One region of the Leuconostoc gasicomitatum LMG 18811 genome, then DNA from elsewhere that is predicted to be linked to it. Evidence: riboswitches for the same ligand, from Rfam matches in the RefSeq annotation. Region 1 holds a riboswitch; each other region holds the start of a gene.
What was found. A riboswitch is a leader RNA that binds a small molecule or an ion and turns the genes downstream of it on or off. The one in region 1 is predicted to bind lysine.
Positions count from the first base shown of each region.

Region 2: linked by a shared signal. The riboswitch ahead of lysA (diaminopimelate decarboxylase) and the one ahead of LEGAS_RS01670 (amino acid permease) in region 1 are both predicted to bind lysine.
Region 3: linked by a shared signal. The riboswitch ahead of alr (alanine racemase) and the one ahead of LEGAS_RS01670 (amino acid permease) in region 1 are both predicted to bind lysine.

Region 1 covers NC_014319.1:342,659-352,828, forward strand. The annotation lists gene trpS (tryptophan--tRNA ligase) at 1-473, shown strand, start outside; gene LEGAS_RS01660 (LCP family protein) at 572-1,738, opposite strand; gene LEGAS_RS01665 (hypothetical protein) at 1,923-2,579, shown strand; lysine riboswitch at 2,597-2,764, shown strand; gene LEGAS_RS01670 (amino acid permease) at 2,847-4,286, shown strand; gene LEGAS_RS01675 (DUF1146 family protein) at 4,471-4,692, shown strand; gene mreB (rod shape-determining protein) at 4,793-5,785, shown strand; gene LEGAS_RS01685 (DUF2969 family protein) at 5,787-5,996, shown strand; gene LEGAS_RS01690 (FtsW/RodA/SpoVE family cell cycle protein) at 6,061-7,281, shown strand; gene LEGAS_RS01695 (DUF2785 domain-containing protein) at 7,281-8,282, shown strand; gene LEGAS_RS01700 (D-alanine--D-alanine ligase family protein) at 8,343-9,476, shown strand; gene LEGAS_RS01705 (helix-turn-helix domain-containing protein) at 9,476-10,170, shown strand, end outside.
Region 2 covers NC_014319.1:752,884-763,053, forward strand. The annotation lists gene LEGAS_RS03665 (NFACT RNA binding domain-containing protein) at 1-1,056, opposite strand, end outside; gene LEGAS_RS03670 (copper homeostasis protein CutC) at 1,171-1,806, opposite strand; gene rpmF (50S ribosomal protein L32) at 1,875-2,048, opposite strand; gene pnuC (nicotinamide riboside transporter PnuC) at 2,147-2,962, opposite strand; gene LEGAS_RS03685 (nucleoside 2-deoxyribosyltransferase) at 3,067-3,603, opposite strand; gene LEGAS_RS03690 (VTT domain-containing protein) at 3,849-4,526, shown strand; gene LEGAS_RS03695 (helix-turn-helix domain-containing protein) at 4,565-5,110, shown strand; gene LEGAS_RS03700 (nicotinate phosphoribosyltransferase) at 5,110-6,486, shown strand; gene LEGAS_RS03705 (hypothetical protein) at 6,496-6,831, shown strand; lysine riboswitch at 6,890-7,062, shown strand; gene lysA (diaminopimelate decarboxylase) at 7,192-8,487, shown strand; gene dapD (2,3,4,5-tetrahydropyridine-2,6-dicarboxylate N-acetyltransferase) at 8,542-9,249, shown strand; gene LEGAS_RS03720 (N-acetyldiaminopimelate deacetylase) at 9,249-10,170, shown strand, end outside.
Region 3 covers NC_014319.1:225,372-235,541, reverse strand. The annotation lists gene LEGAS_RS01165 (ABC transporter ATP-binding protein) at 1-845, opposite strand, end outside; gene LEGAS_RS01160 (YdcF family protein) at 941-1,891, opposite strand; gene LEGAS_RS01155 (aspartate-semialdehyde dehydrogenase) at 1,912-3,006, opposite strand; gene alr (alanine racemase) at 3,059-4,171, opposite strand; lysine riboswitch at 4,249-4,416, opposite strand; gene LEGAS_RS01145 (P-loop NTPase family protein) at 4,453-4,917, opposite strand; gene LEGAS_RS01140 (2'-5' RNA ligase family protein) at 4,907-5,209, opposite strand; gene LEGAS_RS01135 (biotin transporter BioY) at 5,463-5,999, opposite strand; gene LEGAS_RS01130 (biotin--[acetyl-CoA-carboxylase] ligase) at 6,028-7,008, opposite strand; gene LEGAS_RS01125 (ABC-F family ATP-binding cassette domain-containing protein) at 7,141-8,697, opposite strand; gene LEGAS_RS01120 (VOC family protein) at 8,798-9,130, shown strand; gene LEGAS_RS01115 (helix-turn-helix transcriptional regulator) at 9,176-9,574, opposite strand; gene LEGAS_RS01110 (chloride channel protein) at 9,792-10,170, opposite strand, start outside.

The DNA of each region.
Region 1 (10,170 bases):
TTGGTGTGTTTCCACCTAAAGGTCAGGGACGTTTACCAGGTATTGACGGCAATGCAAAAATGTCTAAATCATTAGGAAATGGTATTTATATTTCAGATGATACGGATACAATGGCAAAAAAAGTGAAAGCTATGTATACAGATCCACTGCATATTAACATTTCCGATCCAGGGCATGTTGAAGGTAATATTGTTTTTACTTATTTAGACATCTTTGACACTGATAAGCAACATGTGCAGGATTTAAAAGATCAGTACACAGCTGGCGGTTTAGGGGACATGAAACTTAAAAAGTATCTCATTGAAGTTATGGAAGCTGAAATGGCACCAATTAGAGTTCGTCGTCAAGAGTATGCGCAAGATATACCTGCTGTTTTGCGTATGTTACAAGAGGGTTCTAACCGTGCTAATGTTATTGCAGAAGAAACGATGAAAGATGTTCGCCATGCAATGGGGATAGACTATTTTGGATAGTAATTAATTAAAAAACTAGCACGCAACTGAATTGCCGTTGCATGCTAGTTTTTTAATTGATTCATGATTATTATTTTGTGCGAAATCGTATACCTGTGTCACTTGTCACTAGTACTTGTTGCAGTACTGTTGTCTCCAACTGGACGTAAAGATGTGGCAGTTGTTGATAATCCAGCAGGTATCTCCCCACCATATGGTAGGCCAGTTTGTTCATATTTTAAGCCCAAAGCTTCACGTATTAAGTTAGTTGCACGTTGTTTTTCTTTTTGAGGGATAACTTCATAAGACACGTTATTGCCTTCAGAATCAGGGTAACTTGTGCTTACACCCTGCATATGTTCAGTAATAATATCATTTTTAGCATCGATGTACTTGCTAGCCATTGTTGTCATATCACCAAAAGTTAAATCTGTGCGAACGTTGCTTGAAATAGTGGACATAAATTCTTTGTTTAACAACGTTGAGACATTGGCAGATTTTTTTATTAAACCTTCTAAGACGATACGTTGACGTTTTTGACGGCCATAGTCGCCCTCAGGATCATCATAACGCATGCGAGAGAAAGCTAACGCAGCGTCACCGTTCATCTTTGTTTTTGACTTAGACCAAGTTTTACCATTATCATCAGAATGTTCATATTTGTCACTGTTCTTATGGAATCTGTAAAGATTAGGACCATAATCGTGGGCAGTTTCTTGACTATACGTGAAATCGAGTGGTGAATCAACTGAAATACCACCAACCTGATTTACCATGTTGGCTAAGCCGCCCATGTTGACCAAAGCATAAAAATCAATTGGAATGTTTAGAAATGCTTCTACGGTTTTAATTGATGTTGCTGTTGAGCCATAGGCATAAGCTGCGTTAAGTTTTTGAGGAAATGTATCTTCATATCCGACAATAGAAACCATTGCGTCACGAGGTAATGAAACCATGGTTGTCTGTTTTGTTTTTGGGTTGATCAAGAGCAACATCATCGAATCCGTACGGCCACGATATGTGCGTCCTAGTTCACCAGTGTCTGTACCATACAATAAGATTGAAATAGGACGGCCACTTTTAATAACATTAGAGACATTACGAGATTTAGTTAAACCAGCGCCAGCATAAGATTTGTCAACAACACCTTTTGTGCTACTGATTGTTCGCCATATAAAGAAGCTAACAACGATTAATAGTATTGCCATTAAAAAAAGAATACTATTACGCAATTTGTGACTGGGACTTTGATGACGATTTAAACGTGAGTTTGGTTTAGGTTCCATGATGGAAGCTCTCCTGATAGTTAGTATTGCGCAATTAGTGCATGATAATTAAAAATCACATATTTTCATGATACTAGGCAGAGATAAAGACAATATTAAATTATAACAAAAATTAACAATTTAAAAGACAACATTGTATATAATGGTACAATTATCGTGGTAAATAAACAAGAGAGTTAATAGAATGTTAATACAGCCTGATAAACTAAGAAAATTACTAATACTTGTCTTTAGTGCATTGTTTCTATTTTTGGCAATTCAAATCAGATTTGATATGTTATTTATGCATGTTATTGATAATGGGGCATCTTTGGTCATCCAAAATTTAATCCCACATGGCGTACAAAATTGGATAAATTTTGGTGGCTTATTTGCTCACTATTGGATTTTGGTGCCCGCTATGGTGCTTGTATCTAGTTTACTTTATTTTATGAATTATAAAATTGCTATGTGGTGGTTTATTATCACACAAGTGCTGTCAATGCTGCTAGCGTTGACAATATCATTTATTCTGCAAATCCACTGGTTATCAGGTCCCAAGCTTGGGCCAGCCATACCTAATATACTATTATTATGGTGGTTACAATTATTAGCAACTATAGCCGTGATTATTATGCCAAATCTTGTTAAGAATCGCCGGATGCGTCAGGGATTGACAATGGTTACTATTTTTCTTTGGTGGCTAATGTTAATGGCCTGTATACAACGTAACGACATGCCATTTTCAAGCGGTTTAGGATCATTATTTTTTGGTTATTTCTGGTGGCAATTGAGTGAATATCAATATCGAAAACGTGCCAAACATTGGCGACATGTATTAGAAATTGACACTTTAATTTAAAAATGATATGATATTCAAGTTATCAAAGAGGTTGCAACCAACATGAGTCACGTGAATGAGTCCGCCAAGGATGTTGAATTGACGTAAAAGGGACGGTTGCCGAAGTGTTATTCTTGGCAGAATAATACTGGGCTAACAATTAATAGTTGTTAGACTGTCACGCAACGTGATGTGCTTTGAAAAGTTGATTAAACAATGACTTTTTGAACCTCTTTCTATGTATTTAGAAAGGGGCTTTTTATTTGCCCCGACTAGGGAGATTTTTTTATGAGCGAGCAACAAGATGGTATGAAACGTAATTTGAAAACACGCCATGTATCTATGATAGCTTTAGGAGGGTCAATTGGGACGGGACTTTTTGTTGCTTCTGGTGCTACAGTGGCTCAGGCAGGGCCTTTTGGTGCAATTGTGGCCTATCTGGCTATCGGTGTCATGGTTTACTTTTTAATGACAAGTTTGGGTGAAATGGCAACTTACGCGCCGACTTCAGGTTCCTTTTCTGATTATGCTGGCAAATATGTTGATCCGGCATTGGGTTTTGCTATGGGGTGGAATTACTGGTTTAACTGGGCAATTACATTAGCTGTCGATATTGTAGCGGTTGGCTTGGTATCGAAATTTTGGTTTCCTGATGTACCAGGTTGGATTTTTTCAGCCGTTGCCTTAGTATTCATTTTTTTAATTAATCTATTTTCAGTCGGCGCGTTTGGTGAAGCAGAATTTTGGCTATCAATGATTAAAGTAATCACAATTATTGCCTTTCTTATTGTTGGATTGGCCACGATTTTTGGTGTTATACATTCTGATGTGAATGTTATGAAAAACTTATCTGTTGGTAACCATGGCTTTGTTGGCGGACCACAAGCTATTTTGTCAGTTTTTGTTGTTGCTGGTTTTTCATTTCAAGGAACAGAATTAATTGGTATTACTGCCGGTGAGGCAGAAAATCCTGATAAATCAGTGCCAAAAGCAATTAATCAAGTATTTTGGCGTATTCTATTGTTCTATATTTTAGCAATTTTTGTTATCTCAGCCTTGGTATATTACCGTGATCCACGCTTGCTAAGTTCTTCTACAGAAAATATTGCTGTATCACCATTTACAATTGTTTTTAAAAATGCAGGAATTGCGTTTGCTGCAAGTTTAATGAACGCAGTTATTTTAACATCAATTGTGTCGTCAGCAAATTCTGGTTCTTACGCGTCAACCCGTATGCTGTATGCTATGGCACGTAAAGGCGAAGCGCCTAAAATATTTGCTAAGCTATCAAAGCGTGGGGTGCCGGTTGCAGCGTTAATTCTAACAACTATTATTGGCTTGTTAGCTTTTATTTCTAACACTAAAGGTGGATCGGTAGCCTATACGTGGTTAGTGAATGCTTCAGGTTTGACAGGTTTTATCGCTTGGGTTGGAATTGCAATTTCGCATTATCGTTTCCGACGAGCATATATTGCTCAAGGTAAACAATTAAGTGATCTAAAATATAAAGCTAAATGGTTTCCTTTTGGCCCAATATTTGCTTTGATTATTTCGATGGGTGTTATTATTGGTCAAGATCCTGCAAGCTTCACGAATTTAAATTGGGAAAAAATAGCTGTGACGTATTTATCAGTTCCACTATTTATTATTTTGTTTGTGACCTATAAAATTCGTTATAAGACAAAAAAAATTAAATTGGAAGATGTTGATTTGACAAAACATCGATAAAGAAGGCGTATGAGTTAAAAAAGCTTATAGGCTTTTTTATTAGCAATTGCGTAAAATTTTACTGGATAAGTTACAAAAAGCACGAACTTATTGATATAATAAAACCACGACATTATCTAAATACAGGCGTTTTAAAAGTTAAGCTGAAAGAATTTGATAATAATCAAGAAAGACCGATAATACTATGAGTCCAATATTTATGTTGAGTATTAACATACTTGCTGTCTATTTTGTTTTTTGGTTAATAAGACCAATAAATTTTGCAAAATTTATGCCATATACGCCCACGCAAGCGATGTTTTTGAAGATTGTTATGGCAATTGTGGTTGGTTATTTGTTAGCAAGTTTTTTTATCTCCCTGACTAACTGGATACTAGCAATGCCAAGCGCAGTGTTTGGAAAGTAGTCCAAAAGCACCTCATAATTATGGTATAATTGATTAGATTATATAGACAAGTCGGTACGTATGTACTCATTTATTAAAATACTAAATTTGGAGATTAAACATGGCAAAAGATATTGGCATTGATTTGGGAACAGCCAACGTTCTCATTTATGTAGAAGGCAAGGGCATTGTATTAAATGAGCCATCAGTGGTGGCAGTTGATGACAAGACCGATCGCGTGTTGGCAGTTGGTTCAGAAGCTTATCGTATGGTAGGCCGGACACCAGGAAATATTCGTGCCGTGCGGCCGCTAAAAGATGGTGTTATTTCGGACTTTGATGTGACGGAAGCGATGCTAACGTATTTTGTGGACAAACTTAACGTGAAGGGATTCATGTCGAAGCCAAATATTATGATTTGTGCACCAACTAATATTACTGAAATTGAGCGTAAAGCTATTATTCAAGCTGCTGAAAAAGCTGGTGGCGCCAAAGTATATTTAGAATATGAACCAAAAGTTGCAGCAGTTGGTGCAGGATTAGATATTTTTAAGCCAATTGGATCCATGGTTATTGATATGGGTGGTGGTACGTCGGATATTGCTGTACTGTCATTGGGGGATATCGTTGTTTCTGAGTCAATTCGTGTGGCTGGTGATAAAATGAACTTTGATATCGTTGCTTACTTAAAAAAACACCATAACTTAATTGTTGGTGAACGGACAGCAGAAACAATTAAAATTCAAATTGGTTCTGCATTGCCTGTTGATGAACCTTTGACTATGGAAGTTCGTGGTCGTGATAATTTCGAAGGTATGCCAAAGACGATTACAATTCACTCTAACGAGGTAGAAGAAGCGTTACATGACACACTACAACAGATTGTTCGCGCAGCACATTCAGTTTTGTCAAAACTCCCCCCAGAATTGGCAGCAGATATTATTGATCGTGGGATTATGCTAACAGGTGGTGGGGCACTTCTTCATGGCATGGATCAATTACTGGCTGATGCATTAGAAGTGCCAGTCGTTGTTTCTGATTCACCACTTGACAATGTTGCCAAGGGAGCAGGCGCTTTGCTTGAACACATGAAATCAAATCGTAAAGGGTTATAAAATGCGGAAAAAGAATCAAAATTTTAGTGTAGACCTTGTAGTTGTGACAGACCAAACGCAAGTGATGATTGATAATAAACAAGTTGGTTATATCGAAAAAGCAGACCGCGGTTTTGTGGGGTATTTTGGACAACAAGCAGTTATTAATCAAGCTAAGACACAGGATGACGCTTTACAGGCTATTCTAGCTAGTTTTAATTTATATCAATAATATAATGACAGAAGCCCTTATCATATTTATGATGAGGGCTTGTACATAGACGAGGAACACCAACATGCAGCGTACACCATCACGACAAATGAGTAGCCGTACATCCGGTTCAGAACTAGACTGGGGTATTATTTTAGCGCTATTATTATTTATGATTATTGGATTGAGTTCTATTTTTCAAGCAGCACTCCATTCTCAGTATGGAACGATGCAAATGGCTTTAAGAACGACCATTGTGCAAGGTGTTTTTTGGATAATTGGCACATTGATTATTATATTCCTATTACGTTTTGATGCCTCTCAACTTTGGCGTTTGGCACCGATAGCTTATGGGTTAGGTATCTTTTTATTAGTTGCTGTTTTAGTTCTGTATGACAGGCAGATGGCAAATTTAACAGGAGCTAAATCCTGGTTTGTTCTAGGGCCTATTTCATTTCAACCATCTGAAGTTGTTAAACCAGCATTTATTTTAATGTTGAGTCGAGTTGTTGCACAGCATAATAGATTATACGAACATCATACAACGCGATCGGACGGACTTTTGTTAGGAAAAATGGCACTTTGGTTTTTGCCAATTGCTGTGCTAATTGCCTTGCAAAACGATTTGGGAACATTGTTAGTATTTATTGCTATATTTGGAGGTGTTGCTTTGGTCTCTGGCATTACGTGGCGAATTTTAGCACCTGTGATTGGTATCGTAGCAACGATAGGTGTGACATTACTAGCACTTGTGACCTCAGCTACTGGCAAAATAATTCTGGATGCATTGGGATTTAAATTATATCAATTTGATCGTATTCAAACTTGGTTGCATCCGGATCAAGATACATCAGCTTCAGGATACCAAACATTTCAGAGTTTAAAGGCAATTGGATCTGGACAACTAACTGGTAATGGGTTTGGCAATTTAAAAGTCTATGTGCCAGTTCGAGAATCTGATATGATTTTTTCAGTTATTGGCGAAAGTTTTGGCTTTATTGGTGGGGCAATATTAATTGCCTTGTATTTTGGCCTGATTTATAGACTGATACGAGCAACATTTAAAGCACAAAACGCTTTTTATGCTTATATTGCAACGGGTGTTGTCATGATGGTTTTGTTTCATGTTTTTGAAAATATTGGTATGAGTATTGGGTTGCTACCATTAACTGGTATCCCATTACCATTTATATCTCAAGGTGGTTCCTCGTTACTTGGTAACTTAATTGGCGTGGGTTTAATTCTAACAATTGGTTATCAGCAACAAAATGACACTTTTAAAGAAGCAACAGGATTTTCAATTTAATGGATGAACTAAAAGAAATCAAAAAAAAATTTAGTGTTTTACGTCAAAAAACGCGCAAGGGTGATATATTTCAATCATTAGGTCCACTAATGTCAGACAATTTGATGACGTTGCCATCTCAAGGCACTACGCCAGTTGTGTTACCTAAAAATGGCGAACATGCTTTGGAGCGATTTCAAACATACGATCATCAGTTAGATATACGCACTGAGGGGATGTTAGATAATATAAAAGTAACGACAATTTCTGATGAAGATATACAGTTAGCGATCACACAACTAGCCAACCCGTTACCAAAATATCGTGATACAGGTGCTTTTTTGTTTCTAAGTGATATAATACAAAATGAGTTGATTTCTGAAGATCAACTTCGTTTATTAACGCAACGTCTTGTGTCAGATGAACAATTATTTTCACATATTTTAGAACCAGAAAATGATGGGATTTATGGCCGATCGTTCAGCATATTAGTGCTATCGTTATTGCTCTTTACACAACGAACTAAAATACACTTTATGTCTGCAGATCAAATGGATCTTGTTATTAACCAAGTAGCTTTATATGTGGCTCTTGAACGTGATACACGAGGGTTTATTGGTACAAACGGTTGGGCACACGCATTTACGCATATTGGAAATGTATTGGCTGAACTTTTTATGATGCCACAACTAATGCGTGCGGATAAATTATTTTTGTTGGCAAGTATGTTAGCTGGTTATCGTGAATTGAAACAACCGTTAATGATGGGTGAAACTGAGCGATTAGTTGAAGTTGTTATATATGCGGCTAATGCTCATGAACTGTATGCTGATTATATCCTATTAACATTGAAATTATGGCGAAAAGATCTTGTCACGCAGCGTGATTTGAAAACAGAAGCACAATGGCATCAATTATATAATAGGTCACGTTTTTTTCACGAAATTATTTTGCGTGGATCACAAAACGTACCAAAAAAATTGTATGATTATGCTGAACAAACAAAAGATTACTTAACTTAAAAAGGTATGTTGAGCAATATTACCTCATTTTTGATATAATAAAATTCGGAGTGAAATATAATGACTAAAAAACATGTTGCTTTATTATTTGGTGGTAATTCATCAGAACACGATGTATCAAAACGTTCGGCTCAAAATTTTTATGATGCAATTAAAGCAACCGGGAAATACGAAATAACGGTTTTTGCAATTGCACAAAATGGCTACTTTTTAGATCCAGAAAGTTCAAACCGTGTGCTAGCATTAGAAGATGAACAACCAATTGTTGATGCCTACATGGCAAAAATTGATACGACTGATCCATTGGCTCGCATTAGTGCATTAAGCGAAGGTGGCGATTTCGATATATTTTTCCCAGTTGTACATGGTAATTTGGGTGAGGATGGTACACTACAAGGATTGTTTAAATTATTGAACAAACCTTATGTTGGTGCACCATTACGCGGTCATGCAGTGAGTTTTGATAAGGCGATGACCAAAGAGTTATTGACAGTCAATGGTATTCGTAATACAAAATATGTAGTTCTCGATCCTAAGACTGCTAAAGAATGGACGTGGGAAAAAGTTGTCGCAGCACTCGGTGATATTGTTTTTGTCAAAGCAGCTAACCAAGGTTCCTCTGTTGGTATTTCTCGTGCTAAAAATGCAGTTGAATTTGAAGCAGCTCTGTCAGATTCATTTCAATATGACTATAAAGTTTTAGTTGAACAAGCTGTCAAAGGATCACGAGAACTGGAAGTTGGTGTGATTGGTAACGAAGAGCCAATTGTATCGGAAATTGGGGCGCATACATTACCAAATCAAGGTTCTGGTGATGCATGGTATGATTACAATAATAAGTTTGTCGATAATTCAGATGTGCTTTTTGAAATTCCTGCGAAGTTACCAGAATCTGTAACAAATGAAGTAAAAGATATGGCTATACAAGCTTATAAAGTTCTGAATTTACGAGGTGAGGCAAGGATGGATTTCTTGTTAGATGAGAACAATGTACCATATCTAGGGGAACCAAATACATTGCCTGGTTTTACAAATATGTCGTTGTTTAAACGACTGTGGGATTATTCAGATATTGATAATGTAAAGCTTGTAGATATGTTAATAACATATGGTTTTGCAGAATTTGAAAAAAATGCGCAATTAAGTTATCAATTTGTTACTTTGGGTGAAGAAAAGATAGGGAAGTTTAATTAATGGTAAAAAATAGTAGAAAAGACAGTTTTGATGGTAAAGCCATCCGTACTGCACGTAAAAAAATGCGTTTGTCGCAAGTTGAATTAGCAGAAGGTATCACAACACAAGCCACAATTTCTTTAGTTGAAAACCAAAATCGTGTGCCTAATGCTGATGTATTATTGGCTATATTAGACCGCTTGAATTTGGAAATTTCAGAATTTGTATCCGGTGATTTTTTAACGCAAAAAGCTAAAGAATTATTGGGAAAAGTTGTATTGCAAATGAAGCATGATGCTTTAGCTGAGTTCTCAGAATTTGAAAAAGCCTTGAGCCAAAATTCACCTACAATTCAAGCTTATTATATTTTAAAAGCGACTGATGAATGCTACAATAAAAAGGATTTTGCGAAAGTAATTTATTACGCTAACTTAGCAGTAGATAAAAAAACACCATCTTTGGGAGATTTTTATTCGTTTTATGCTTATCGTCAAATGGGAACAAACTATTACTTACAAGGTGATATTGAAACTGCTAAGGAAAAGTTTAGCCTGGCCTATGAACTGGAGCCTAATTTATTGACGGCAAACGAATTAGAATTTCACGGGGCACTGCAAGGCCGTCAGTACTATGCCGAGTTTTTGATTGAGCAAAATGAATTAGATAAGGCAGCGCAAATACTAGAAGAAGGTTTATTAGCATTGCGCAAACGTGT
Region 2 (10,170 bases), 410 kb from region 1:
ATCATAGTAATTTTCAATCTCAATTGACGTCATGCCTTTTTGGACGAGATGAGGGTATGTAATCAACAAATCTCCCATGACTTTAAGGTCATCAGCGTTTGTTGCATCATCAAGTGTTCCTAGCAACTTTTTTCGTTTTGAATTATTTTTTTTGAGTTCATTTTTAACAACGCGGACTAGTGAACCGGCTTGTTGATTTACACGTTCACGTTCTGCTTTACCAATATAGTAAGCATCTAGCATATCGCCAAGTGTAGGGAAATGTTCACTAGTAGCATAATCTTGCAACCAGTCAAAAGCAGCATAACTTAATGTACCATTCTCAGCAGTGAAAAGTGTCGGCTTTAAATCATTAAAACGTGCCAACCAATTTTTAGCGTGTGCTAAATGATCGCCATCTTGATTAATGGTTTGGGCCAAAACCTGAGCGGAATCGCGCCCAAATCCTTGGTATGTAGATTGAATAAACTTGGCCCAGTCATCAAAAGGTGTATCCAAAATCATCGGTGCCAATGTTTCTAAGGCCCCGGTGATAAACGGATTCTTGAGATTTTGAGCTGGCGGTAACACGTACGTAGCACCAGGCATTAATGAGCGCACACGGTTTTGATCTGCTGGTACGTGTTTGATAAGTTCTAAAATACGAGAATCAGTCTCACGAATTAAAAACAAATTCGAATGACGTCCCATCATTTCAAGAGTTAAACGAATTTGTTGGATATCTCCTAATTCATTACGTGCATTGACGTAGAAGTTGATGATGCGATCGTTTTCTACTTGTTCAATTTTTTGTAGTTTTGCACCCTCTAAATAACGTCGTAAGAACATGACAAAATTAGGTGCAGTTTGTGGATTTTCATATGGAATGTGTGTAATTTGTGTTCGTGCATAAGTCGGATGTGCACTTAAAAGAACAGGGTAGTTAACACTGTTATTGCGTACAACCAGGACAATTTCGTTTGGATAAGGCTGATGCACTTTTGTGATACGACCACCAACGATTAGTTCATTAAGTTCATGCACCAGTGCATGTGTGAAAAGGCCATCTAATGGCATATATAGTACCTCGCTTATTATTCTATTGTATCGTAACGCGGAATCAATAACCTATAATTCAATCTGCTTATTAAAAAAGCCTTTAACTATATTGTTAAAGAGACCGTTTCAAAATTAAACAATGTTAGATCCGTGCACTTCGGTTACACCGAGTGTATCAGCAATAGCTTGTGAATTAGCAACTGTAATACCACCACCAGGCAATATTGTTAAGTTTGCTGGGGCTGCGTTTACAAGCACTTGTAAATGTGGCAATAAAGCCATAATTGGTGTGGTAAGGTCACCACCATGTGTTAAAATGCGATGTACGCTGTGGTCTGATAACCAATACATAGCCTGTTGCTGTTGATCATGATTAATAGCATCAAATGCCATGTGCATAATAACTTGTAAATTTAATTCAGTGGCATGTATAATTAATTCGGACATGGCTTCTTTGTCTAAAAGACCGTCACGAACAACACCAAATGTTACAAATTGACCACCAAGATCAGCAATTTGTTGTAAGCTATCTCGCATTTGTTGCAATTCAATGTCAGAATAGGCGAAATCACCATCACGAGGACGCACCATGATAACGACTGGCACATCATCAATGGCAATCAGGGTATCAATGATTGTGCGCGTGTCTGGTGTGAGTCCGCCTAAGTCTAACCGACTATTTAGTTCAATACGATTAGCGCCTTTTTGACGCATTTGTTTGGCAGTTTCGACAGAATCGACCGCTGCTTCTCTAATTGTAATTGTCATGTAACCATTTTACCACAAAATTGCAAACAAAAAACCTGTGCCACAATGGTACAGGTTTTCATGTGTGATTACTTCTTTTCTATAACTTGCTTGCCGTTATAAACACCAGAAGGTGAGACACGGTGAGCTACACGGTACTCACCAGTTGTTTGATCCAACATAATGTTAGGAACATTCAAACCAATGTGTCCGCGGCGGTTACGCTTGTGAGACTTTGAGTTCTTGTTTGATGGGGTAGCCATAAATGGCACCTCCTTTCGTTTCAATTTATCAACTAGTCAAGTTTACCGAAATTTAACACTTTTGTCAATAGGTTTGTTAAAAACAATGTCAAGGTATTTTACTTGACATGTCGTTGTGCTAGTTGTACCGTGATTTCTTTATGATGAAACCATGATGATTGGACAATAGCTAGGACATCATTTGCAAAGTACATGAGGTAGGTAACTAAAATAACCAAGGCAGAGGCGCCGAGTGCGCCTCCGGCTGCAACAGTAAATCCCCACAAGGCGATTTGCATAATACCTTGCAGTAGCCAAGCAAACCAGCTTTCAGAAAAACGAAAAGTTGTTAAGACAGCACCGACTAAACCAGTACCTAATACTAATGAATCTGATATTGGGCGTGGTGTATGGAGTACTTGCGTTTCAAATAAGTAAGCGGCCACGAAAGCGACCACAGCCACGATACCAATAACAGTGTACCAAAATGATTTACCATGTTTTTCGCCACGAATATCTGTTTCGTGAATAAAGCGGACATGTTTGTCAGTATCTTTAACCCAAGACGGCATGACCAAGACAGGTATGTCTAATAAAATAACATAGGTTAATTGTAATACCGCGTCAGCAGGATTACTGTGTAACCAAGCAACATAAATATAAATAGCGGCCGATAAAAGACCAAAAAGGCCATTCATAGGCTTTGCCTCTTTTAGACCGAGGACAGTTGTCCAACCAAATGCTGCTGCAAAAAATGTGGCAAAAGTCATACCACTAATTGGGGCACCCATACCAAAACTGGTATAGGCAATGATTAGTAGTCCAATACTTAGTAGTGTGTAAGATAATCGTGTCCAACCCTTGAATTGTTCAGCGTACCAAAGTGGGTTGATCAGTTGCCAGTGAGAAATTTGTTTAGATGAAGTGTTTTGCATGAGTTTACGTTTGCCAAAATTAAGGCACTCTGGATGGTTTCTGCAACTTGACAGTACTTTGAGAGAGCGGCTTGGCACCTTTCTTTTTATCAGGAATTGTTAAATTAAATGAGCTTTCCCATATATTTATTGGGTGTAATATCAAAGAAGTCATAATTTGCTAATTCAGCAGTCGATGTGACGTGAGCATCTGTACCAAAGGATAGCATGAGGTTAATTGGATGTTGATCTATATTTCCAGAAAATACTGACACAACCGGCGTGTTTGAAGCTACCGAGTAACCTAATTCCATTGCTGTACCTGTGTCGGCATCTTCTGCCTCAAAAATCGCAACAGTGAGATCGGAATTGTCAATTGCTTTGATGTCTGCTTTATAGGTCATAGCCCCCCATTCAAAATCTGGTTCGCTATTAGCATCACCTAATGCCATACCGCCATATTGATGCAACAGGGGCACGTGAATGTGTGCAATTGTTGGATTAGCACTGAGCTGAATAAAAGCATCTTTCAGTAATACTTCTTGTGTATCTGAGAACCAGCCCGCTGCCAAATAAATGTTTTTAGCTCCAGGTAGCTTTTTGTCATTGTCAACATGACGATTGATTTCTTCGAGGTCGGCAATCAACTTTGTTTCGTTCATAATGTGTTCTCCTTTAATTTTCAACATAATATAACTGTACAACAGATTATTTTGTAAGTGTTGTAATATCGCTAAACAGACAAATTTTGTCTAGAACTTATTTTATCATGTATTTAAAAGTCATTGTGTCGTTTGTATATTATGTTTGACATAAAAATTGTGGTACACTAATCTTATTCAAAAAAATTAAGTTAGGGGAACGTGTCTCGCAAACCTTGTTTGGTTTGACGAAATACATCAATCATATGTTTTTAATAGATTTCATCCTCCATATTGATGCGCACATCGCTAGTCTGGTGACGCAATTTGGACCATGGACTTACCTCATTTTATTTGCCATTATTTTTATAGAGACAGGGATTGTCATCATGCCATTTTTACCTGGTGACTCATTACTTTTTGCTGCTGGCGCAGTTGCGGCAACACCAGCTGGTCTACATGCTGGGTTAAATCATTGGGTATTTATGCTCCTGTTCTTCATTGCTGCAGTAACAGGTGATTCCTTGAATTTTTGGATTGGCCGTACAGGTGGCTACAAGCTTATTAGACATCCAATAGTTGGTCGTTTTATCAAGGAAAATCATATTCATGAAGCAGAGGCTTTCTTTGAAAAACGTGGGGCAGCAGCGATTATCATTGGGCGGTATATGCCCATCGTACGGACATTTATTCCTTTTGTGGCTGGTATTAGTCAGTTTCCATATAGTCATTTTTTAAGAAATAATGTTATCGCCGCTTTTTCATGGAGCCTGATTGCAACAGGGGCAGGTTATTTATTTGGTAATATCCCTTTTGTCAGCGCACATTTTTCAGTGATTATTTTAGGAATTGCATTAATCACACTGTTGCCAACAATTATTGGAATCATTCGTTCGGTAGTTATTAGCCAACGTGCTAAAAAAATAACAAAATCAAAAAAATAAGGCTGCCTTTGAGGTGGCTTTTTTAGTATAATGAAATTATGAATAATTTAAAAAAACTACAACAATTAACTGGCATATCTGCCGAAGAAATTAGCGATGCTTTGGACATTGATTTGGCCTTAATTAAATCGTTTGAGAATGAAGAAAATATGCCAACAGTTGGTGAATTAGAAGCGCTAGTTGGTATCTTCTCTAGCCAACTTGATGCACAAGGCATTGAAACACAATCAGAAAAGCATCCAATACACATTCGTTTGTCAGTGGATTATTTAATGAATCTTGGTATCACAACTTCTGACTGGATCACGCTCAAGTGGGCATTTGAAGGAAAATGGCAAGGTGATAAGCTGGCTGTTGGTTTCTTTAATCAAGGTCAATTAACACGAGTGGTCACGTCTAGTATGGATTTTGTCACTGCGTTTGCCGGTTATTTAATCTTACAAACAGAAGGTGAGTTTGAGCCCTATATTGATGAATTTGATGATGATAAGGAATATGATTGGCGGTTGTTACGTATAAATGAAGATCACTTCACAGATGTAACGCAAACAATAATTACAACGGACTTACCGGAGATAAGTTAATGACGGAAAATTTGATTCTGGCAACAGATGCCTACAAGTTAACACACCATTTACAGTATCCAACAAATATTACAAAACTCTACTCTTACGGTGAAGCACGTACTGGTGGGCGTTTTGATACAGTCAGTTGGTTTGGTATGTCTATGATTTTACATGATTATTTTCATCAGCCAATCACAGACGCTATGATTGATGAAGCCGAGCAAGTATCTAAGCTGACGTTTAATACATCAGCTTATTTTAATCGTGTAGTCTGGGAAAAAGTGCGCGATTTAGGTTATTTTCCGGTTAAAATTAAAGCATTGCCTGAAGGGCTTGAGGTGCCAACCGGTAATGCGCTATTCACAATTGAATCAACAGCTGACTGGTTTGCAACGAGTTTAAATGCGTTAGAAGTCGTGCTCATGCATGTTTGGTATCCAACGACAATTGCCACTAACTCTTTGTATATAAAAAAACGCTTGCGACCTTTGTTTGAAAAGTCAGGCACAGTAGCTGGCATAACACTAGCTGTTAATGATTTTGGCTTACGTGGGGCGACCTCGCTTGAATCAGGTAAACGTGGTGGTTCTGCGCACTTATTACATTTCCAAGGATCCGATAACATGGCTGCTTCACAATATTTTAAAGATGTTTATGGTGTTTCTGGACGTGCTTTGTCAGTGTGGGCGACTGAACATTCAGTCGCAACTGCTTATGGTGCAGGTCAAGGAGAGTTTGACTACGTTAATGCGCAATTGGATCGTGCACCTGATAGTGCTATTTTGTCGATTGTGATTGATTCATATGATGCATTGAATTTTATTAAAAAAGTTATTGGCTCCTCAGAAATTAAAGACCGCATCATTAAACGCGCCGGACGAATTGTTTTACGCCCTGACTCTGGTGAGCCAGAAACGATTGATTTACAGGTATTATCGTTATTAGGGGATATTTTTGGCACCACAATTAATGATAAAGGCTATAAGGTATTGCAGCATAATGTTGGCGTGATTCAGGGAGATGGCATGAAAGCAGACACAATTGTGTCACTTTATGAAGCAATTATGCAAGCCGGCTGGTCAGTAGATAATTTAGTTGTTGGTTCAGGTGGTGGTTTGCTACAAGAAGGGTTTACCCGAGACACTGAAAGATTTGCGATTAAAGCAGCTTATGCTGAGAATGCCGCCGGTGAGAAAATTAACATCCAAAAAAAGCCTAAAACTGATGCTGCAAAAACATCAAAAGCTGGACTGCTTAAGGTTGTTTTACGTGATAAGGACATTGTGACCGTTTCTCAAAATGATCCTGGTCAAGACTTATTACAGACAGTATATGAAAACGGTAAGATACTATCTGTTAATGGCAATGATGTCATTAATCGAACACTTTTTTGAGGTATTGACATGAACTATCAATTTAAAAAACAAGCTGAGTTAAATGATGAGGTTGAAGTGACGATGCTTGACGTTAAATCTGCTGCACAGGCCTACCGTGATCGTGAAAAACGAGATAAAAAGCCAGACAGTGCGCCTGAAAATGAGGTTGTGGGACATGGCCTTCGGGCGCTTGCAACCGAGTCTGCTATTGGTAAAGATGAACGTAAAATTCAAGTAGCTGCATTGTTTAATGCTGGCATGACGAGTTACATTGATTTGTCCTTTGAAATGAATTTGGCAGAATCAACCATTCGACAGTACGGTAAAGAACTTGGTCTAACTTTTATTGATACAGAATACTAGATTAAAGGTTTGACATTTTTTACGCAATAAGTTATGATTACTACAATATAAAAAATTAATTTCACATAGAGGTCGCGATTGACATGAGTCGCTTGGTTAACCTGTTATCACAGGTTAATCAAGTAAAAGGGGATATCGCCGAAATGAATCGTCTTCAAAAGAGATATTTGTTGGGCTAATAGCTAATAACTATTAGACTGTCGTTAGAAATAACGGTGAGCTATGGAAACAGTCAAAATTGCTAAACACAAAAGCCTTTTGTCCGTGACCTAGTCTCGAACAAAGGGCTTTTTATGTGAAATAAAGGGGAATTGTTAGTTTGTGTACAATTGTTTGCACAAATAGAACTTAGGAGAGTATATGAGCTACCCAATAAACACGGCACAACATTTGACAATTGGTGAGGTTGACGCAATTGATTTAGCAAAAACTTATGGGACACCATTATATGTATACGATGTTACTAAAATTCGTCAAACTATGCGTGATTTTAAAGCTATTTTTGAAAAAGAAGATGTTCCTTATGTCGTGAGTTACGCGTCTAAGGCATTTGCTTCCAAAGCCATTTATCAAGTGGCCCAGCAAGAAGGAATCCATGCTGATATTGTTTCTGGTGGTGAACTTTACACGGCATTAGCAGCTGGATTTGATCCTAAACATCTAAGTTTTAATGGCAACAATAAAAGTTGGGATGAACTCACCATGGCAGTTACCGAGGGTGTCGGAACAATTATTGTCGATAATTTCTTGGAATTACAACTATTGTCAGAAATTACTACTCAAAATGGTGTGAAACAAGATATATTATTGCGAATTTCACCAGGCATATCGGCGCATACACATGAATTCATTAGTACGGGTCAACAAGATTCTAAATTTGGATTTGATTTGTTAACAGGACAAGCTAAGACAGCTTATGACATTGCTAGACAGAATGAAAATTTTAATTTACGTGGCCTTCATGCACATATTGGATCACAAATTTTTGATGTGACTGGTTTTGAAAAAAATGCTGCACTATTAGCAGAGACGGCAAAAAGTTGGGGATTTCAACCAGAAGTTATCAATGTTGGTGGTGGTTTTGGTATTCGTTACACGTCAGAAGATGAACCGTTACCTGAAAGCGAGTATGCAGACGCTATTATCCGTACATTGAAGAGTAAAGCAGCCGAGTATGATTGGAAAATGCCAGAAATTTGGATTGAACCAGGTCGCTCAATTGTCGGGCCAGCAGGCCAAACGCTTTATACGATTGGTTCACGGAAGGATATTCCTGACTTACGTCACTACTTAGCAGTTGACGGGGGTATGGGGGATAATATTCGGCCAGCGCTTTATCAGGCAAATTACGACGCAATCTTAGCCAATAACCCTAACGCATCAACCCAAGAGGTTGTGCGTGTGGCAGGTAAGTATTGTGAATCAGGGGATGTGCTAGTATGGCAACAAGCGTTACCGAAAACCAAACCTGGCGATATTTTATCTGTTTTGGCAACTGGTGCTTATGGATATGCTATGGCGTCAAACTATAACCGTAATCCAAGACCAGCTGTTGTATTTGTTGAAAATGGCAAACATCAAGTAGTTATTGCACGTGAATCATATGCACATTTAATAGCTTTGGATCATGATTATATGTTAAAAAACGGTAAGTAATACGCTGTTTATAGGGCAGTAAAACTAAAACAAACAAAGGGAAACTAAGGACTCATGACAGAAATTCAAAATGACGCGCAACGATTAATTGATTTTATTGCCAATGCTAAAAAGGTGACACCGGTAAAAGTTACTTATAAGGGTGTTTTAGATGGTGAAATCCCAGCCAATGTGCAACAATTTGGTGGCGTTTCATTTGGTCAATTGATTGGTGATTGGTCTGACGTACAACCCCTAATTGCTAGTCTACCTAGTGAGAGTGTTTATATTGAAAATGAGTCACGCAACTCGGCTGTACCTCTGCTAGATAAGTTGCACATTAATGCGCGTATTGAACCCGGTGCTATTATTCGTGAACAAGTTGAAATTGGAGATAATGCTGTTATTATGCTTGGAGCAGTCATTAATATTGGTGCTGAAATTGGCGCTAGCACGATGATTGATATGGGTGCAATACTTGGTGGTCGTGCAATTGTTGGCACGAATTCACATATTGGTGCGGGCGCTGTTTTGGCAGGGGTTATCGAACCAGCCTCTGCGCAACCCGTTCGTATCGGTAATAATGTCTTGGTTGGCGCTAATGCTGTGGTCATAGAGGGCGTTCAAGTGGGGGATGGCGCGGTCGTTGCAGCAGGTGCCATTGTAACAAAAGATGTGCCGGCCAATACTGTTGTGGCTGGTGTGCCAGCCAAAGTGATTAAAAAAATTGATTCAAAAACACAGCAAAAGACTGCCTTGATTGACGCTTTACGAGGATTATAATGACTGAAATAACTTTTGAAAATTTACAACAATATCGTCGGGATTTGCATTTAATTCCTGAGCTGGCGTTGGTTGAATTCCAAACGCATGCTTATTTAATGGACAAAATAACAAATTGGCAAAATGATACGATGACTATTCGTACAGTAGCAGAATTACCAACCGCCATTTTGGTACGTTTTGAAGGTAGTGACCCAAAACGAACAATTGGTTATCGTTCAGATATTGATGCCTTACCAATCGCAGAACAAACAGATCTGCCATTTCAGTCAATTCATGCCGGAGTCATGCATGCTTGTGGCCACGATGTGCATATGAGTTTGGCTTTGGGAATGGTGCAATACTTTAGTCAACACCAGCCCAAGGATAATTTTATTGTTTTCTTTCAACCGGCTGAAGAGGCAAAGAGTGGTGGCAAACTGGCTTATGATTTAGGACTTTTTGAAGACGAATGGCGTCCAGATGAGTTTTATGGCATTCATGATCAACCAGATCTACCAGCAGGAACATTGAGCACACTAGTTGGCACTTTATTTGCTGGCACTGCTGAATTGGTAATTGACATTCATGGTCAAGGTGGGCACGCGGCTTATCCACATTTGGTTAAGGATCCTATTGTTGCGGCTGCGGAATTAATTATGCAGCTACAGACTGTTGTTTCTCGTTCAGTTGATCCGATTAAAGGTGGTGTGGTTAGCATTGGGGTTATTAATGGTGGAAAAGCTAACAACGTGATTCCAGATAATATCCACTTAGAAGGCACCGTCCGTAGTATGACGCGCACTGACTTGGATATTATGCTAACCCGTATTCGTCAAATTGCAGCAGGTGTTGCGTTATCTAATGATATAACAATTGATGTTGTGCTAGAAAGCGGTAGTTACTTACCAGTTGAAAATAATCCAGAGTTAGCAAATCAAT
Region 3 (10,170 bases), 120 kb from region 1:
GTCGAAAATGATACCAGCTGACCAATTGTAATTTGATCGTTAAGGACAAGCGACCCACCGTATGTCATCATAATAACAAAGCTAATTGTCATTATAACGGTAGCCATTGGTCCAAATAATGAATCGATTAATGCCACCCTTTTATTGATTTGAATTGTATCTTTAACTTGAGATTCAAAAACGGCAACATCGGCCATTTCTTGTCCTAAAGTTTTAATAGCTTTAACACCAGCAATTGATTCTTGAGACTTGTTTGATAAACGTGAAAAAGCTTCTTGTGCTGATGTAAATGCCTGACGCATTTTTGGTGACAAATATCGCACACCTAAAACTAAAAGTGGTAAAGGTAAGACACCTATTAGGGTCAATCGCCAATCAACAACAATCACCATTGAAATGACGGTAAAAATTATCACAACAACTGAATCAACTAACATTAAAATGCCACCAGATGCAACGCGTTGTATAGCTGACAAATCATTTGTAGCATGTGCCATCAAGTCGCCTGTTCGATGTCGTTGATAAAAAGTGGTATCCATCTTCATATAATGATCAAACAATTGCTGACGCAATGTTTTTTCAAGTAAAGCAGATCCTTGAAAGATATGTGTAATCCAAGCATATCTAAAAACATACATCAATAGCGCAAATAAAAAAATGCCACCAGCATAAAACACTAAGTTTTCTACTGTTAGCGTCCGTGATACAACTTGATCTGTAAAACGGCCAATTAAGGCTGGTGACACCATTTGAGAAATTTCCGTCAAAAACAAAAAAAACAGTCCTACAATGTAAAGTCGCTTATTTTGACGGAAAAACCACATTAATTTTCCAAAAATATTCATACACATCTCCAATTTTATATTTAAAATTTATAACAAAATAATGCGCATCAAAACTCAAATATCTCTCAAAGCAAGATAAAAAATGTAACATACAATTAGTATGTCATTATTTGATTAATCACAAATGCAATGATACCCCAAACTAACGCCCACAATATTTGACGTCTTATATTCATACTCATTACACCAGCAAATTCTCTAAAAAAAGCCGGTATACGATAAAATAAGGGCACAAATCCCCCACGTCCTTGCGCATCAATATTTTGTTTTTTAGCTAGCAAAACACCCCTAAAAACATGATAACCACTTGTATAAAATGTAAATGGTTGCTGAGAAAGCAATTGTGACGTATATTTTAAATTTTGATAGGTATTTCGTGAACGTTTTTCTAGTTGTGTTTTTTCAAATGGTACATCATAACGTGATACAGACCAGTCGCGCATCGCTTCAGCTTCACTAATTAACTGATCTTCTCCCTGTCCACCAGAAAAAACAATCATCGGATATTCCGACATTTTATTGGCGTCTGTTACTGCTGCTTGAATACGTTTATCGACTATGTTCCCGACTCTATATCCTTCTGCCAAGCCGCCACCAAGCACTACCAATGGCCCGCGAGTTGGTGCTTTGCTTTGATAACCGTAGATTACGCTGCTCACTATAAATCGACAAAATTGCCATACAAAATATAACATCAACCATGGTGCGCTCAACCACCATAATGACCACTGACTAAACAATAATAGACACATCAGATAAACACCAACTAACAGCGGTAATCCCCACTGATGTGACTTTTTCCAACTATGCCGTACCATACTTAATAACAACAAAATACCAAAAAAAACAGCCATACTATAACCAATATGAACAGTCAATTTTAAAACTTTTGGTGTGACATTTAAAAAATGGTACATAAAAATAACGACACCAATGACAATGAAAACACCAAGCGTACCAATTCTCATCGTCGCAGGATTTTGTTGCACTTGGTAGTACAGCAAAATTCCTAATACAATTATCGTTAAAAATAAAAAGATTTCCATAAGCTTATTGTAACATGCTGTTAGGCTTCAAATTTACCTGCAGCACCTACTGGCACACGAACTAGATCCAACTCGACGAGCCGTTCAGCGATTTGAACTGTATTCCAAGCAGCACCTTTTAATAAATTATCAGATACCACCCACATATGAAAAGAATCATCGTTTTCTAAATCTGGACGGACACGACCAACAAAAGTTTCTCGTTTTCCCTCAGCATTAATTGGTTGTGGATACAGCTGTTTTTTAGGATTATCTTCTAAAATAACGCCGGGTGCTTGACTTAATGCTTGTTGAATGCCAGCAGACGTAGCACCAGTGTTTGACTCTGTTTCAAAATAAACTGTTTCACCATGTCCTACTGGAACAGGTACTCGAACTGCTGTACCTGTTACTTTAACTGACTTAGAATTTTTGTCTCCGAACATAATTTTCTTTGTTTCATGAATCATTTTCCATTCTTCATGTGTATAGCCATCATCTTCAAACACATCAATTTGTGGTAACAAATTATAAGCTAATGGGTAATGTTTATCGGATCCCTTGACAGGCAAAATATTAGCAACCATTTTCTCACCAGCATTATGAGCTTCTGTCTGGGCTACTAGCTCATCCCATGCTGTTTGACCGGCCCCAGATGCTGCCTGATAGGTCGACACAATGACGCGACGTAACCCAAAAGCGCGACGTATCGGCTCCAAAGCTACGACCATTTGAGTCGTTGAACAATTCGGGTTAGCAATAATACCATTATGACCTTGTAAATCTGCTTCGTTAACTTCAGGCACGACAAGCGGGACATTATCGTTCATACGCCAATAACTTGAATTATCCACCACAACAGCACCACGTTTAACTGCTTCCGGTGCAAAACGCTGCGATACAGAACCACCTCCAGAGGCCAATACCAAATCAACGCCACTAAAACTGTCTGCTGTCGCTTCTTCGACAGTTAATTCTTGTCCTTTGAAAGTGAGTTTTTTACCAGCTGAACGTGATGAAGCAAGTAATTTCAAACTATTAACTGGTATCGTTGATTCTTCTAGTTGGGACATTAATCTTGTACCAACTGCTCCGGTTGCGCCAAGTATTGCAATGTTATATGTACGTTCTGTCATGTTTATTTTCTCTCCTCAATTTTTCAATATTCCCTTGAGTTAGCTAATTATATTAATCAACAAGGATACGATGTACCCGATCTTGCATTCCCGTCATAATCTCCCATGGTGCTAAATTAGCGTGTTGTGCAACATCCTCGAGCGTATTCTCAAGATCGCCATCCTTACCTATGAGTGTCACTTTTGTCCCAACAGGATACTCATGTGGCAACTTAATCATCAATTGATCCATTGCAACTTGACCAACTATTGGTGCATATTGTCCGTCAACAATGACGCTAAAGCCAGACATCTTACGTAGCCAACCATCACCGTATCCAATGGGTACTGTTCCTATCCACTCATCACTGCTCGTTGTATATTTATGTGAATAACTAATGCCTTCTCCAGCTGGTAATTGTTTGACAAAATTCATCTCACTACGTAATGACATGACAGGTTGCAAATTTTTGCCATCTGCCAACTCACCACGAGAAGGTTCAACGCCATATAACACAGTCCCAACACGGATCACCTCATGGGGCACTTCATCGGCGTGATACATTGCTGCACCTGAATTAGCCACATGATAGTATTTAGGTTCTGGTAAACCATCTGTTATATCGTGCCACCGTTTAAGTTGCATATAAAAGTAGTCCGTCTGCACTGAATCTGATTCAGCAAAGTGTGTTGCTAAGCCAACATAATCAAAAATATCCTTGTGTGCCTGCAAGTAAGTAATAGCTTGCGCCAAAGACTCTCGAGTACGAAATCCGATTCGCCCCATGCCTGTGTCAACACCTAACGAGACTTGTAGGCGTTGTTCACCAGTAAGAGATTGCGCCGCTTCTTTTAACCATGATAATGATACAACGGTTGCCATAATGTGTTGTACTGCCATCAGTTCAGCATATTTTGCTTGTGAAATACCCAATACTAAAATTGGTTCAGTAATACGTTCATGTCGCAGTGCTAACGCCTCATCAATGACGGCCACAGCCAAGCCATAAACGCCACCTGCAACAGCTGCCTTAGATGTTGGCACCAAACCCAAACCATATGCGTTTGATTTAACAGCCAAAAATATTTTGTCGGCGCCAGATGTTTGTTTGACAACAGCGACATTATGCTTTAAAGCTTTTTTAGAAATTTCTATTTGCGTTGGTCGCGTAATTGCTTCTACCATGTTTGTACTCTTTTCATCTAAAATAAAAATCCGCCTCTGCCAAGTGTGGCAGTTACGGATCGCAATAAAACAATCGTTTCTGTCATAGCACCCCGCAATTGCGACAGTCCATTAGCTATTAACTAATGCCCCAGCTTACTGACATGACAGTATCAGTGCTTCGGCCACAACCCCTTTAACTCGTTTCACAGTATCTATCAATACTCCGCGAGTGACTCATGGTTACAGCAACCTCTATGATTTTCTCATTGTTTTTATTTTATTCTAATTTTTCTATTTTGTCAAACTTTGTTTTTTCGTATAATTATTACTTTTTTATGATAAGGTTTTAATAGCCGATATACGTCATCACGATTATTTGTACGCCATTTATTTTGCCATTTTAAAAATAACCATAAGTTTCGGTACTGTTTTGACCCACCGTGTAAGCGATTGTTGAACCACCTTTTCAAGATATAATATACATTTTTGTAATAAGGCAGGTCCAAAACATAAATCACATCAGCCAACGCAAAACAATCTTGTCCTTCACGGAACTGTGCTCCCTCAATTATCCAGTCATTTTGCTGGATAATCACTTGTAATAAGGCTTGTCTTTCGGATGGCGTGCGATGTCTGTCTCCTGTTGCTTGTCGTACCCAGTTTAAATCATCTAATGATGTCACTGGATAAGGCTTAATCCTGGCTATTTTATGTGCAAAAGTTGTTTTCCCACTGCCCACTGGCCCAATAATTCTAATTTTCATCTCTTTCACCTAAACAAATAGTGGTAAAGACAGCTGAATCACTGTTTTCTAATATGTGTTCGATGGCTACTTCTGTGATTGTCGCTGTTAGTCGCAATTTAAATTGTTGCTGTTTTTTAATGATATCAGCAACGACTTGAATGATTGTTTCATCTGTCAACTCATTATCAAATGGAAAAACAAGTGATATATGTGGCGCAATATGTTCGTATAAATCATCATAACGTTGACGTATCCGATTAATAGTAAACATGTCATTCAACTGTGGGAAAATCAAAACAGAACGTAACATACTTCAACCTCATTTTTTTATTAGTATACCAAAAAATCACGTCCAATGTTGATTCCCTATCAACATGCTCATCCCCATACCACCAGCAACACATAGTATCGCATTGATCGGACCTAATAAATGATCAGATGCCAAACAACCCACAGTTCCGTGAGCCAGGGTCACTGACCAGCCGATGACTTTAGATATCTTTAGTATAACTTTCTCAAAATGAGAACAACAACGTTGCTCCGTCGATATCAAATGATCATTTTTAAAACGCTAGTGCTGTCCGTGCCTGTACTTGTCTAATTGCCAAAGCAACAATCACAACAACAGTAATTTTCAAAGTGCTCGATAGAATAAACGGTGTGATCCCAGCAGCAATACCTGCTTCAACTGGTAATTGCATACTAATGATTAGCCAAATTGTCCCAATCGTTAAGTTAACCACTGAAGCTAAAATATTTGTCACAATCAATCCCCAAACATTGTTCCATCTTTTAAAAGATAGACCAATAATTGGTGCGAACAGCAGAAATGACCATAAATAACCAGCGGTTGGTCCGGCTAATAGCACAAAACCACCTTTGAAACCAGCAAATACTGGTAAGCCAAAAGCACCCAGTAATAGATACAATCCAATAGCTGTTAAACTCACACGCGTTGATGACACCGAAGCTACTAAGGCAATAATGAGTGTTTGTAAGGTCATTGGAATTGGTCCAATATTAACTGCTAATGGTCCAACAGCAATTAATAATGCTGTTAGTACTGCTGTGATGACAATACGTTGTGTATTTGAATTCATTTTTTCTCCAATTTTTACCCGTTGACAATTAACCGTGATAACTATTATTTGGCAATTGTACTTTCAATACTTCCCCAGAATTAATCGTTCTGATAACATCACCCGTATCTACAAGCAATTGCCCTTGTTCATCAATCGCTTTTGCTATACCAGTTACGAGTTCTTTCCCATATTTCACTGTGACGGTCTGATTTATGACAATGTTTCGTTGACGATAAGCCTTTAAAAATGAGCCATCGGTGTATTCAGCATACAATTTAACAAATTCATCAAACAACGTAGCAACAATCACATTACGTGATACAGTGAGGTGTTCAACCATACCACCCACTTTATTTGTTAACGTGGCATCCAAATTTTGAGGCTGTTGTAAGTTCAAACCAATACCTACAACAATTGCTGACACTTGTTGACTTTCAAAATCCATCACCGCTTCAGTTAAAATGCCACCGACTTTGCGGTTTTTGAATAATAAGTCATTAACCCATTTAAAGTCTAATTCAATACCAATCGTTTTCTTTATAGCCCGCGAAACCGCCACGGCTGTGCCAGTTGTTAGTAATCCAGGTACTACCGATGTTCCAACAGGTAGCGGTAAAGCAAATGAGATATACAAACCCGTATCAGCTGGTGATACAAAAGTACGGCCTAAACGGCCACGGCCACCAATTTGTTGATTAGCAATAATCATTGTCGGTTTTGTTATATCACCGCGTGTTAATGCTTCTTTTGCATAAGTATTTGTCGAATCAATGACATCAAACAGTTTTATCTGCCAGTCACTGTGCGCCAATTGTCTAATCATAGGTACACTCAAAACTTTTCCACTTTGATAGCGATACCCAACATGGTGCTGACTATCGATTGTGTGTCCTTGTTCTGTTAATTTTTTAATGACTTTCCATACGGCTGCACGGCTAATATCTAAATTTTTAGCTAATGTTTCCCCACTTAAATATTCCCCTTCATGTTCAGCAAAAAAATGTAGTATACGTTCATCTGTTTTCATATTTTTTCCTCAGGTCATTTTTATAATATTCAAAAAGGTCATTTCAAAGTAAACTTATTATATAATTATGGTTTACTATACTCTAAATGTCAACCCATATAAAAAAACGCTCGAAAGCGTTTTTAGCAACCCTTATTCTGATTCTTTCTTAAATGACAAAGCAGCGACGTTTAGCTCACGGTCGCCAAGACCCTTAGTAAAGCTAACTTCGTGGGAAACAATAATGACATTCCCTGGAAACTTATCGATTGCTGAACGAAGGGCATTTTTTGTACCTTCATCCAAATGGTTAGTTGGTTCGTCTAAAATCAGAAAATTACTTGGCTTCATTTCCATAATCGCCAATTTAACCTTAGTTTGTTCACCACCAGAAAGCAATTGCATTTGTTTCTGTGCATTTTCAGCGTTAATACCAGCTGCCGCTAAACGTGTCCGTAATGCTTTGGGCTCTAACTTTGGGAACCGATCTTGCATCTCTCTTAGCGGCGTTTTGGTATCGTCATCCCATTCTAAATCTTGGTCAAAATAATTGACAACGGCAGACGGAGAAAACTCAGCTTCACCATGAAGTGCTGGAATAACACCTAGAATAGATTTAATCAATGTTGATTTACCAGCACCATTAAATCCTTTAAAGACAAGCTTTTGTCCTGTCGTAATTGAAAATGTGACTGGCTCCAAAACTGGTGTAACATATCCCACTGATAAATTGTTTACCGCCAAAGCATTAGCAGACTGTGAATTCACATAGGGGAAATTGAACTTTGCTTGAAGTGCTTCAGATGGCGGATCAACTTTATCCATGCGCGCCAACATTTTTTCACGTGATTTGGCTTGTTTAGATGTTGAAGCACGTGCTTTGTTTTTGGCAATAAACTTTTGCGCTTTTTCAATCTCACCTTGCTGCTTTTCATATTGACGTAACTGTTGCTCTGAACGTTCATCTTTTTGTCGCATAGCTTTTTTGAATGAGCCACGGAACTTAGTAATTTTTCCAAATGATAGATCAATGATGGCATTAGTTACTTTATCTAAAAAGTCAAAATCATGAGAAATAATCATGGCTGACCCTTCATAATTTTGCAAAAAATCCTCTAGCCATTCAATATGTGCCACATCCAAATAGTTGGTTGGTTCATCTAAAATAATGACATCATCATTTTCAAGCAATAGCTTTGCTAAAATGACTTTAGCGCGTTGTCCACCAGACATTTGATCCAACTCACGATCACGTCCAATAGCTTCTAAACCAAGTCCAGAAATCACACGTTCAATTTTTGTGTCAACATCATAAAATCCGGCCGCATCAAGTTCCTCTTGCATACGTCCAGCGCGTTCCAACAATTTATCGTTCATTGATTCCGCGTATTCATTATAAAGATCTGTTATACGATCTTGTTTATCATATAGGTCTTGATAGGCAGTATGCAAAAAGGCAATCAAATTCATGCCATCTGGAATCTCTGCATACTGGTCCAAATAGCCAATTTTAAGGCCTTTTTGCCACTCAATTTTACCAGACAAAGGTAATTCCTGACCCGTAACGATCTTGATAAGCGTTGACTTACCTGCACCGTTTTGGCCGACAATTCCCATGTGTTCGCCTTGTTGTAATTCGAATGCTGCGTCTTCATATAAAGTTTTTTCTGCGTAGGCCATTGAAAGCCCACTGATTTCTAATAATGCCATAGCTATAAGTGTAACATATTTTAGATTGATATGTGGCTGAAAATCTTATTATCAATAAATATGTTGAAAATTGACTAAATTCAGCTATACTTATAGTATTATGAAACCACGCAAACTTAATATTAAAATAATTCCAGCAACTGACATCAATCGTGCCTATCGTTTTTGGCGTGATGTTTTTGATTTGCCCCAATCAGGTCATGAAAGTGGTCGACATTTGGTGTTAGATGGTGAGGACATTACTTTTGTTAATGGTAAGCCCACGGATACACTTGAAATACTGGTAAGAGATCATCAAGAAGAGTTGCTCAAGCACCTACGTAATAACTTTATTACTATTGTTGGCAATCCCGAGGAACGCTTTGGGAATAAAATTGCTTTCCAAATAAACGATTCAGAGGGCAATACCATTATATTAGAAGCAAATAAATAAATTTAAAAGGGCCAAACAAAAATGTTTGGCCCTTTTGAGTACTAATTATCTAAAAACACCAACGATCTCCGGGATAATCCAGCTTAAAAAGCCGCCGACAGGGAAAATAAGCCACCAATAGCTGGCTGCAAAATCCCAAAAATTCATATTTTTACGACGGCGAACATACTCCCCACGACGTGGGTCAAATGTAAACTCACTACTGTCAATTTCAGGCGTTCCCGACTTAGAAGGTGTCTCTTCAATTCCTAGTACCAAACTATCAAGGGAGCACTTAAATATTTCGGTTAATTTAATTAGGTTTGTTAAGTCTGGTGTCGCGTCTCCAGATTCCCAGCGTGATACAGCTTGTCGTGAAACAAACAATTTATCAGCTACATCCTCTTGTGACATGTTTAAATCAGAGCGATACTTTTTGAGCTGATTCGGTAATACATTAGCCATCACATCAATCCTCATTTCTAGTTATTTAACTCCCCTAATTATGCTGCATGAGGGACATAAAGTATAGCAATTAAACGACTAAAAACCGCAATTAGCAATCCTTAATTGCGCACGGATAGATTGCTAATAACAAATTTCCATTCACCAAAAACCTATCATACCAACTTTCATCAGATTGCATCATTAAGCAACCATTTATGTTCGACAAAAATATTGTCTAATCAGACAATATTTTTTTTGAAACAGCAGTCGCTATTAAAATCCCAAATCCCATTGGTAGTAAAGCAGACGACTCTAAATGACATATTTCAATCAACATGAACATTGCCATAAAAGGTGCTTGCTGAGATGCTGCTAATAGTGTGCCTGCCCCTAAAATAGCGCCTTGTCCAATTGACATACCTGGAATCCAAATAGCTAAGATAAGACTTAACACAGCACCTAATGCCCCACCAACAGCAATAGAAGGCGTCAATGTGCCACCTGAAGCGCCTGCACGAATGGTTAAGACCGTCACAACGACTTTTAATAAAGCCCCTACGACTAGAATAACCAACATCGTTAATTGATGACTATTAATGGCGAGTTGTGCTAAT